Regions from separate parts of the Gottschalkia acidurici 9a genome, predicted to be linked through region 2. Evidence: a T-box and tRNA genes for the amino acid it is inferred to sense, from the RefSeq annotation. Region 2 holds a T-box; the other holds one or more tRNA genes.
The links. The T-box of region 2 lies ahead of thrS (threonine--tRNA ligase). A T-box ahead of a tRNA ligase gene usually reads a tRNA of that ligase, here a tRNA-Thr.
Positions count from the first base shown of each region.

Region 1: it has a tRNA-Thr gene. The T-box ahead of thrS (threonine--tRNA ligase) is inferred to sense a tRNA for this amino acid. The anticodon was not compared.

Region 1 is NC_018664.1:2,998,258-3,002,862, forward strand. It holds gene CURI_RS14215 (DnaD domain protein) at 1-385, shown strand, start outside; gene CURI_RS14220 (ATP-binding protein) at 382-1,371, shown strand; gene CURI_RS14225 (diaminopimelate dehydrogenase) at 1,444-2,421, opposite strand; tRNA gene CURI_RS14230 (tRNA-Thr) at 2,645-2,720, opposite strand; tRNA gene CURI_RS14235 (tRNA-Asp) at 2,731-2,807, opposite strand; tRNA gene CURI_RS14240 (tRNA-Val) at 2,830-2,905, opposite strand; tRNA gene CURI_RS14245 (tRNA-Glu) at 2,944-3,018, opposite strand; tRNA gene CURI_RS14250 (tRNA-Lys) at 3,027-3,102, opposite strand; gene CURI_RS14255 (GNAT family N-acetyltransferase) at 3,333-3,926, opposite strand; gene dnaB (replicative DNA helicase) at 4,035-4,605, opposite strand, start outside.
Region 2 is NC_018664.1:676,352-680,956, forward strand. It holds gene CURI_RS03050 (S1C family serine protease) at 1-431, shown strand, start outside; gene CURI_RS03055 (YetF domain-containing protein) at 774-1,502, shown strand; T-box leader at 1,558-1,774, shown strand; gene thrS (threonine--tRNA ligase) at 1,819-3,735, shown strand; gene CURI_RS03065 (DeoR/GlpR family DNA-binding transcription regulator) at 3,756-3,980, opposite strand; gene CURI_RS03070 (DUF2201 family putative metallopeptidase) at 4,259-4,605, shown strand, end outside.

The sequences.
Region 1 (4,605 bases), 780 kb from region 2:
TATTGGATTTAGACAACCTACTGAGAGTGAAATGAAAGTAATGAGTAAGTGGTTTGATGATTGGAATTTCAGTATGGATTTAGTTCTAAAAGCTTGTGAAAGTAGTAGTAAGACTGCAAACCCTAGTGTCAACTATATAAACTCAATACTATCTTCATGGCACAGTAAAGATATTAAAACTATAGATGATATAGCAGTAAAAGATGTCAATCAAAGTAATAAAGCCACTAATCAAACATATAAAAATAATTATGGAAGATCTAATCCTAGTAATGCATCAGTAAAAACTAAGTTTCATAACTTTGAACAGAGAACTTCTAAATATACTCCCGAAGAGCTGGAGCAAATGGTTCTTAGGAAAAAACATAGGAGTGATATACTATGAACAAATCATTCATTAGAGAAGTTTTAAGAGACTATGAAAAACGTAGAGATGATTCAATATATAGTCAAAAGATAAGACAAGAAGAAGTATATTCAAAGATACCGAGAATAAAGGAAATTGATATGGAAATATCAAAAACAGGATTTCTTATATCTAAAGCTATTCTTCAAGATCCAGAATCATATGAGGAAAAAGTTAACGAGATAAAAGAAACAATGGATAGTTTGAAAAAAGAAAAAGCAATCCTTATGACTGAAAATAACATACCTCTTGAGTATCTTGATATAAACTATAACTGCAATAAGTGCAAAGATACTGGTTTTTTAGAAAATGGTAATAGATGCAATTGTTTAAGACAAGTGCTCATAGAAAGATCTTATAGAATGTCTAACCTTGGAAATCTTCTTCAAAAAGAAAACTTTAAAACTTTTAATATAGATATATTTTCCACAGAACCTTTTGAAGATGAGAAACTTACTCCTCGGGAAAATATATTAGATATTCTACAAATATGTGAGGGATTCTGCTTTAACTTTGATGAGAAAAATGAAGAAAATCTTTTACTTTATGGGACAACCGGCTTAGGTAAGACATTTATGTGCAACTGTATAGCTAAAAATCTTTTAGACAGAGGAAAAATAGTTATATATCAAACTGCGTTTAATATTCTAGACATAATTAGTAAACACAAATTTCAACCAAGCTATAGTGTAAGTATAGACGAATCTGAGTATAACCTATTGTTTCAATCCGATCTTTTAATAATAGATGACTTAGGTACAGAGCTTACGAATAGTTTTACAAATACAGAGATATTTAATATAGTTAATTCTAGGCTTATAAAAGGTCAGAAAACTATTATATCTACAAATCTAGCTCCTATGGAAATAGCTAATGTTTATACAGATAGAATATTTTCTAGATTATTTAGTCAATTTACACCTCTAAAATTCTTTGGTCCTGACTTAAGATGGGAAAGAAAATAACCGTAAGAGAACACTTTCTCTTACGGTTATTTTTTAATAATATATTTAAAATCAACATAAAAAATATGTCTCTTATAATATGTCTCTTCTTAATTCTTCAGCTGACTTAGGTGAAAGATATGCAAATGGTATATCAAATACTGTTAGTGCCCCTGTTCTTCCTTCTTTTGAGTATTTATATACTGCTCTTGCATAAGCTGTTGCAACACTTGAAGTAAATCCTGGATTACTACCTAACTTAAGATTAAACTCTATGATTTGTCTAGCTCCTTCTTCAGTAGTACCTGAACGGAATACACTTCCTCCGTGCGGCATACCTGAGTGGTTAGCTTTAAATTCTTCTTCTGATATAAAGTTAACTGTCGTTTTATATCCTACAAAGTAGTTAGGCATATTTTTTATCTCTTGCTCTATCTTATCTTTATCTGCATTTTCAGCCGGTACTATATAACAAACACGCTCATGTCCATCATTCCCTTTAATTTCTATTTCTTCTCCAGCTCTAACTTTTTGTAATGCTTCGTCATTAGGTATAGTATATTGAATTCCTAACTTTACTCCTTCAACTCTTCTTATCGCATCTGAATGTCCCTGACTAACTCCCTTTCCCCAAAAAGTATAATCAACACCTTGTGGTAGTACACTTTGTCCTAAAAGTCTATTTAATGAAAATAGCCCTGGATCCCAACCTGTAGATATAAGGCTTACTTTTCCTGATTCTTTTGAAACGCTGTCCATACTTTCAAAGTATTCTGGAATCTTCGCATGTGTATCAAAGCTATCTACAGTATTAAAGTGCTTAGCTATGCTAGGACCTTGTACTACTAAATCTGTAGCTGAACCACCACATAGCATCATAACATCTACTTTATCTTTATATGACTCTATTTCAGATATGTTAACTAGTTTTGAACTACCATTAGCTATTGTTTTAACATCTCTTCTTGAGAAGATAGCTACTAATTCCATATCTGGGTTTTGCTTAATAGATCTTTCTACACCTTTTCCTAAGTTTCCGTATCCAACTATACCTATCCTTATTTTACTCATAATATCCTTACTCCTCTCGTTAGTAGTAAATTATAATCTATTCTCATTTTACCCGTTAACTTACAGTTTAGGCTAAAAATTTATTCAAATTCATTCTTTAGACTAAAGGGTATTTTATCTATATATATTAACATGTTATTATGAATTTTTGAAACATTTTTTTGAAATAAAAAAAAGAGCCCCAAAATCTCACATTTTGAAACCCTTCTTTTATAATTTTTATTGGAGCTGGTGAGAGGACTTGAACCCCCAACCTACTGATTACAAGTCAGTTGCTCTACCGATTGAGCCACACCAGCAACTTACTTATGGCGACCTGGAAGGGACTCGAACCCTCGACCTCCAGCGTGACAGGCTGGCATTCTAACCAACTGAACTACCAGGCCATATTGTTTTTTACTTATTTTATGGTGGGCGTGACAGGGCTCGAACCTGTGACCCCCTGCTTGTAAGGCAGGTGCTCTCCCAGCTGAGCTACACGCCCATAACTACATTATGGTATCTGGGAAAATATTATTTGTTTGGTGACCCTACCGGGATTCGAACCCGGGTTACCGCCGTGAAAGGGCGGTGTCTTAACCGCTTGACCATAGGGCCTTTTAAGTTGGTGACCCATCCGCGACTCGAACGCGGGACACCCTGATTAAAAGTCAGGTGCTCTACCGACTGAGCTAATAGGTCTCATTTTGTTGCTGAGGAACTGCTCTCTTAGGAACATATACTATATTATAAAAAATTTATCTAAGTGTCAACACTTTTTTTAAAGTTTTTTGTCGATTCTTTGATTTCTATGTTATGAACAAAGTTATCAACAGCTTATGGTGTTTATAATTGTCGTTTTTATCAAATTTAATGCTATTTTAACAATGTTATCAACATATCCACAAAGATATGCACAATAGTTATCTTTTTTATGTGAATAAAAAATCTTTATAGTCATTTTTTCCTAATCTCATCTTATAATAGTATCCATATAAGGTATCTTTTTTAATAATAAAGTAATTCTTTGTATCTTCTAGTTGTATATCATTTAAATTAATGTCATTATTTTTCATAGTATATTCTTTAATTATCTTAAATCCACATTTTTCATAACATTTTATAGCTCTTATATTATGTTTTGCCACATCTAGATACATAGTTCTCATATTCATACTATCAAAGTAGTATTTTAGTAATACTTTTAAAGCCTCTGTCCCATACCCTTTATTTATATACCTTGGATCAAAAGCTATACCTAGATTAGCCGTCTTCAAAAGTTTTCTAATATCCTTTATGCTTATAAAGCCAATAGTTTTTCCATCTTCATTTAGTACGCCAAAACTTTCACAATCTTTTTGAGATGTTTTTATATCAAACCATCTTTTTATCTCGAAATCTTCTAATTCCGGAAAGTTGTAGTCATCGAAAAGTGGATCTTCATGATTCCCCCAACTTCTCATTTCATATACGTTCACTAAGTTTAAAGACTCTAAGTATACTTTCTTTCCTTTTATAGTAACCATTATAATCCTCCCTCAAATACTAGTTACATTTGAACCTGAACTAGTATTTTGCAAAAAAATATTGTACTAGTTATCTATATCATCTATTTATAACTAACTAGTACAACACTATTGATTCTCTGCATACCTTTCCATGTTCAAGAATTTAGTATATTCACCCATAAATACTAAGTCTACAGTTCCAATAGGACCGTTACGATGTTTTGCAATTATAACCTCTCCTATATTTTTCTTTTCTGAATCTGGATGATAGTACTCATCTCTATATAAAAACACAACTATATCCGCATCTTGCTCTATTGCTCCAGACTCACGTAGATCTGATAGAATTGGTCTATGATCCGATCTTAACTCTGGCGCACGTGATAGCTGTGATAAAGCCACAACAGGGCAGTCCATTTCTTTAGCGAGACCTTTTAGTCCCCTAGATATATTAGATATCTCTTGTTGTCTATTTTCATTTCTTCCGTCTCCAGACATCAGCTGTAAATAGTCAATCATTACTAGGTCTAATCCTTTTTCAATTTTAAGTTTTCTACACTTTGCTTTAAGTTCCATTAAGGTTATTCCCGGGGTATCATCTATATATATTCCTGCTTGTGATAATGGCCCCATAGCTCTGACTAACTTTGGCCAATCATCCTCATTTAACTTCCCGTTTATAATTTTTTGTAACTCA
Region 2 (4,605 bases):
ATCCTGGTAATAGTGGTGGAGCACTCATCAATGAAAATGGAGAAATCGTAGGTATAAATAGTTTAAAAATAGCATCATCACAGATTGAAGGGATGGCATTTGCCATACCTATAAATACCGTAACACCAATAGTAGATGAACTTATAGTGAACGGCTATATAAAAAGACCATGGCTAGGACTAGGACTTAAAAACTCCAAAAGTCCAGAAGGAGTATACATAGGAGGTATATCTAAAAATGGACCAGCAGACAAAAGTAATTTAGCCGTGGGCGATATAATAGTAAAAATAAATACTAATAGAGTTAGAAGTACAGTAGAACTATCTTCTATTATAGAAAAATACGATCCTAACGATAAAATAAAAGTTACTGTTAAAAGAGAGCAAAAAGAAATGCAAATTGATCTTATCCTCGGGGAGACATCTAAATGATCTCCTTTTTAGAGAGTATCCAAATTATTACAAAACCAACAACTATAAACAACGCTGAAAGTATAACTTCATAAACTAAATCCATGACTTCACCTCTTTTACATAATAGTTATATTAATTATTAAATAGGGATATTTAGATACTAACTTCCTTGATAGGAAATTAGATACCAAGTTCTAAAATATAATGAAATCCATACTAAAGATCCTAATTTACTAATACCAACTAAAAGATGTTGGCATTTATATAACTTACAATATGTTAAAACTAATTGCTTACTTATGAATAGTATTTGCAATATAAGATAAAAATATATATGAAATAAAATTGAGAGGTGAGAAAATGAAGTCATTAATTGAAATCACGATACAAACACTTTTAGCTTTTTTCTCGATACTATACATAACTAGAATTTTAGGAAGGCAACAAGTGTCTCAGCTTACGGTTGCTGAATATATAAATGGAATAACATTTGGTTCTATAGCTGCAAACTTAGCTACAGATTTAGAAAATCATACTTGGCAACACTTGTTAGGAGTAATACTTTTCGGAGCACTTACTTATTTTGTAAATAAAGTTGCACTTAAAAAAAGAAGTTTAAGCAAAGTATTTCAAGGAGAACCTGTATTAGTTATTCAGGATGGCCAGATATTAGAAAGAAATTTAAAAAGGTTAGGATATAACGTAGATGACCTTATGGTGTTATTAAGGCAGCAAGACTGCTTCTCTCCTGATGATGTTGAGTTTGGTTTAATAGAGATGAACGGATCATTAAGTATTATAAAAGTAGGAGAGAAAAGGAATGTAACATTAGGTGATTTAAATATAACTCCATCAGATGAAAGTATACCTACAGAATTAATAATAGGTGGACAAATAATATATGAAAATTTAAAACAAAGAAAACTAACTGGAAAGCAGCTTATGAAAGAACTAAACAAATATAAAATAGATAAAGTCTCTGAAGTTATGTATGCAACAGTAGATAGAAGTGGAAAATTTTATGTTGATAAATTTAAAGACAATATAAGACCAGGAAGCGACTTAAGTGAAAATAATAAGGGTATATAGAAGGGTTGACATAATTAAAAAAAGTATCTATAATTTAAGATATTATATAAAGTAAGCTAAAGCTATGATAGGACGAGTAAATTAGATGTAGTCTATAGAGAGGGGTTGCCTGGGCTGGAAGCACCCTAGATGAAGCTGATTGAAAACTACCCTTGAGTTGAGCCCGAAAGGGATATCCGTTGATGACGTTATAATCATTAGAGAAAACTATGTAAAATATATAGTTTTAAATTAGGGTGGTACCGTGTGAATATATAACTCTCACCCCTAGAACTTCTAGGGATGAGAGTTTTTTTATTAAGAAAGGAGAATTTCAATGTCAAAAATAAAAATTACATTGCCAGACGGATCAGTTAGAGAGTTTGACAATGGTGTTAAAGTTATAGATATAGCAAGAGATATAAGTGAAGGACTTTCAAGAGTAGTATTAGGAGCTAAAGTTAATGGAGAGCTTAAAGGTCTTAATGATGAAGTAAATGAAGATAGTGATGTATCTTTATTAAAATTTGAAGATGAAGAAGGAAGAGAAATCTTCAGACATACAAGTGCACATATACTAGCACAAGCGGTAAAAAGACTTTTCCCAGATTCAAAACTTGCAATAGGACCAGCTATAAAAGATGGATTTTATTATGATATAGATACTGAGCATAGATTTACACCAGAAGATTTAGAAGCAATAGAAAAAGAAATGAAAAAGATAGCAAAAGAAGATCTTTTAATAGAAAGATTTGTTCTAGATAGAGAAGAAGCTCTTGAATATTTAAAGGGACTGGGAGGAGAAGACTATAAACTAGAATTAGTACAAGACTTACCAGCAGGAACTGAAATATCATTCTACAAACAAGGTGATTTCACAGACCTTTGTAGAGGGCCACATTTACCAAGTACTAAAAAAGTTAAGTCAGTAAAATTAACTTCAATAGCAGGAGCATATTGGAGAGGCGATGAAAAAAGACCAATGCTTCAAAGAATATATGGAACTTCATTTGAAAAGAATAAAGATCTAGAAGCTTATCTAACAATGCTAGAAGAAGCTAAGAAAAGAGATCATAGAAAACTAGGAAAAGAGCTAGGATTATTCTCAATGCATAATGAGGGACCAGGATTCCCATTCTTCCATCCAAAAGGAATGGTACTTTGGAACACTATACAAAACTTCTGGAAAGCTGAGCATATAAAAAGAGGTTATGGAGAAATAAAAACACCACTTATATTAAATAGAGACTTATGGCTTCAATCAGGACACTGGGATCACTATAAAGAAAATATGTATACTACAGCTATAGATGAAAGTGACTATGCTATTAAGCCTATGAACTGTCCAGGATCTATGCTTGTATACAAATCAGGAATGTATAGCTATAGAGATTTACCACTTAGAATGTGTGAACTAGGTCAAGTACACAGACATGAGCTAGCAGGTGCATTACATGGTCTTATGAGAGTAAGAACATTTACTCAAGACGATGCTCATATATTTATGCTACCAGAACAAGTTAAAGATGAGTTAATAGGAGTAATAGAACTAGCAGACTATATGTATGAGGTATTTGGATTTAAGTATCATGTAGAACTTTCAACTAGACCAGAAAGCTCTATGGGAACTGAAGAACAATGGGAAATAGCAACAGATAACTTAAGAGAAGCTTTAGAAGAAAAAGGAATAAAATATATAATAAATGAAGGCGATGGAGCATTCTACGGACCAAAAATAGACTTCCATCTAGAAGATAGCATAGGACGTACTTGGCAATGTGCAACTATACAATTAGACTTCCAAATGCCAGAAAGATTTGACTTAACATATGCAGGTCAAGACAATGAAAAACACAGACCAGTTATGATTCATAGAACAATACTAGGAAGTATGGAAAGATTTATAGGAGTACTAATAGAGCACTATGCAGGTAAATTCCCTACATGGTTAGCACCAGTTCAAGTAGATATACTACCAATATCAGATAAATTTAATGACTATGCAAACGAAGTGAAAAAACAATTAGAATCTAAAGGAATAAGAGTAGAAATGGATACTAGAGCTGAAAAAATAGGATATAAAATAAGAGAAGCTCAAATAGCAAAAACTCCTTATATGTTAATAATAGGTGAAAAAGAAGTTGAAAATGGAGAAGTTTCTGTAAGAGTTAGAGACGAAGGAGATATAGGATCTATAAAAGTAGATGAATTTGTAGCAAGAGTAGTAAAAGAAATAGAAGAAAAAGCAAGATAGAAAATAATTGGCTGAAGGCACTAGTCTTCAGCCAATATAATATTAGTTTTTAACTTCTTGAATTTATTTATTATACTTTTATTTAAATTAGAATCCGTAACTATGTAGTCAATGTTGTCAAGAGTTACTATGTTTACAGTTATATCTCTATCAAACTTACTACTATCAGCAGCTACAAAAACCTTTTTTGACCTTTCTACAATCATTCTTCTTGTAACTACCTCGTGCATATTAAAATCAGAAATACCATACTATAAGATCTATGAAAAATCTTGCTAGACTCTTAGATAAAATAAATGACTTAATAAAAGAAAGTAAAAAACCAAACAGTAAATTAATATATAAAAGCGAACTTTAAAAAGTTCGCTTTTTGTGTATAATAAAGAATATAATTACAACTTGACATCAGTATATTGAGTGGTAAGATGTGACTAAAGGTAATAAAGTACTAGGGTAGATTAAGAAGTTAAAACAATTATATAAAATTTATTATTTGACTCTTAGATATATAGGAGGTAGGTATATGGGTGAGATCATGACTGTAGAAGAAAAGTTTATTAGGGCTAGAATAGTCCTTTTAAAAGGGGATCCATTTATAGGAAAGTATTTATTACTACTAGATAAGCCTATAGAGTGCGGTGGAGATAATTCTAAAAATGACTATTCTGCATTAGCGAATTTAAAAACAATGGCTACTACTGGTACAAAGCTTTATTATAATAGAGAGTATGTAGATAAATTAAGTTTTAAACAATTTCTATTTGCCATTTTACATCAAATGTTGCACTGTATTGCAATGCATCCTGCTAGAGGTATAGAAAGAAATGATAAGATATGGAATATGGCTAGTGACTTATGGGTTAATGATAG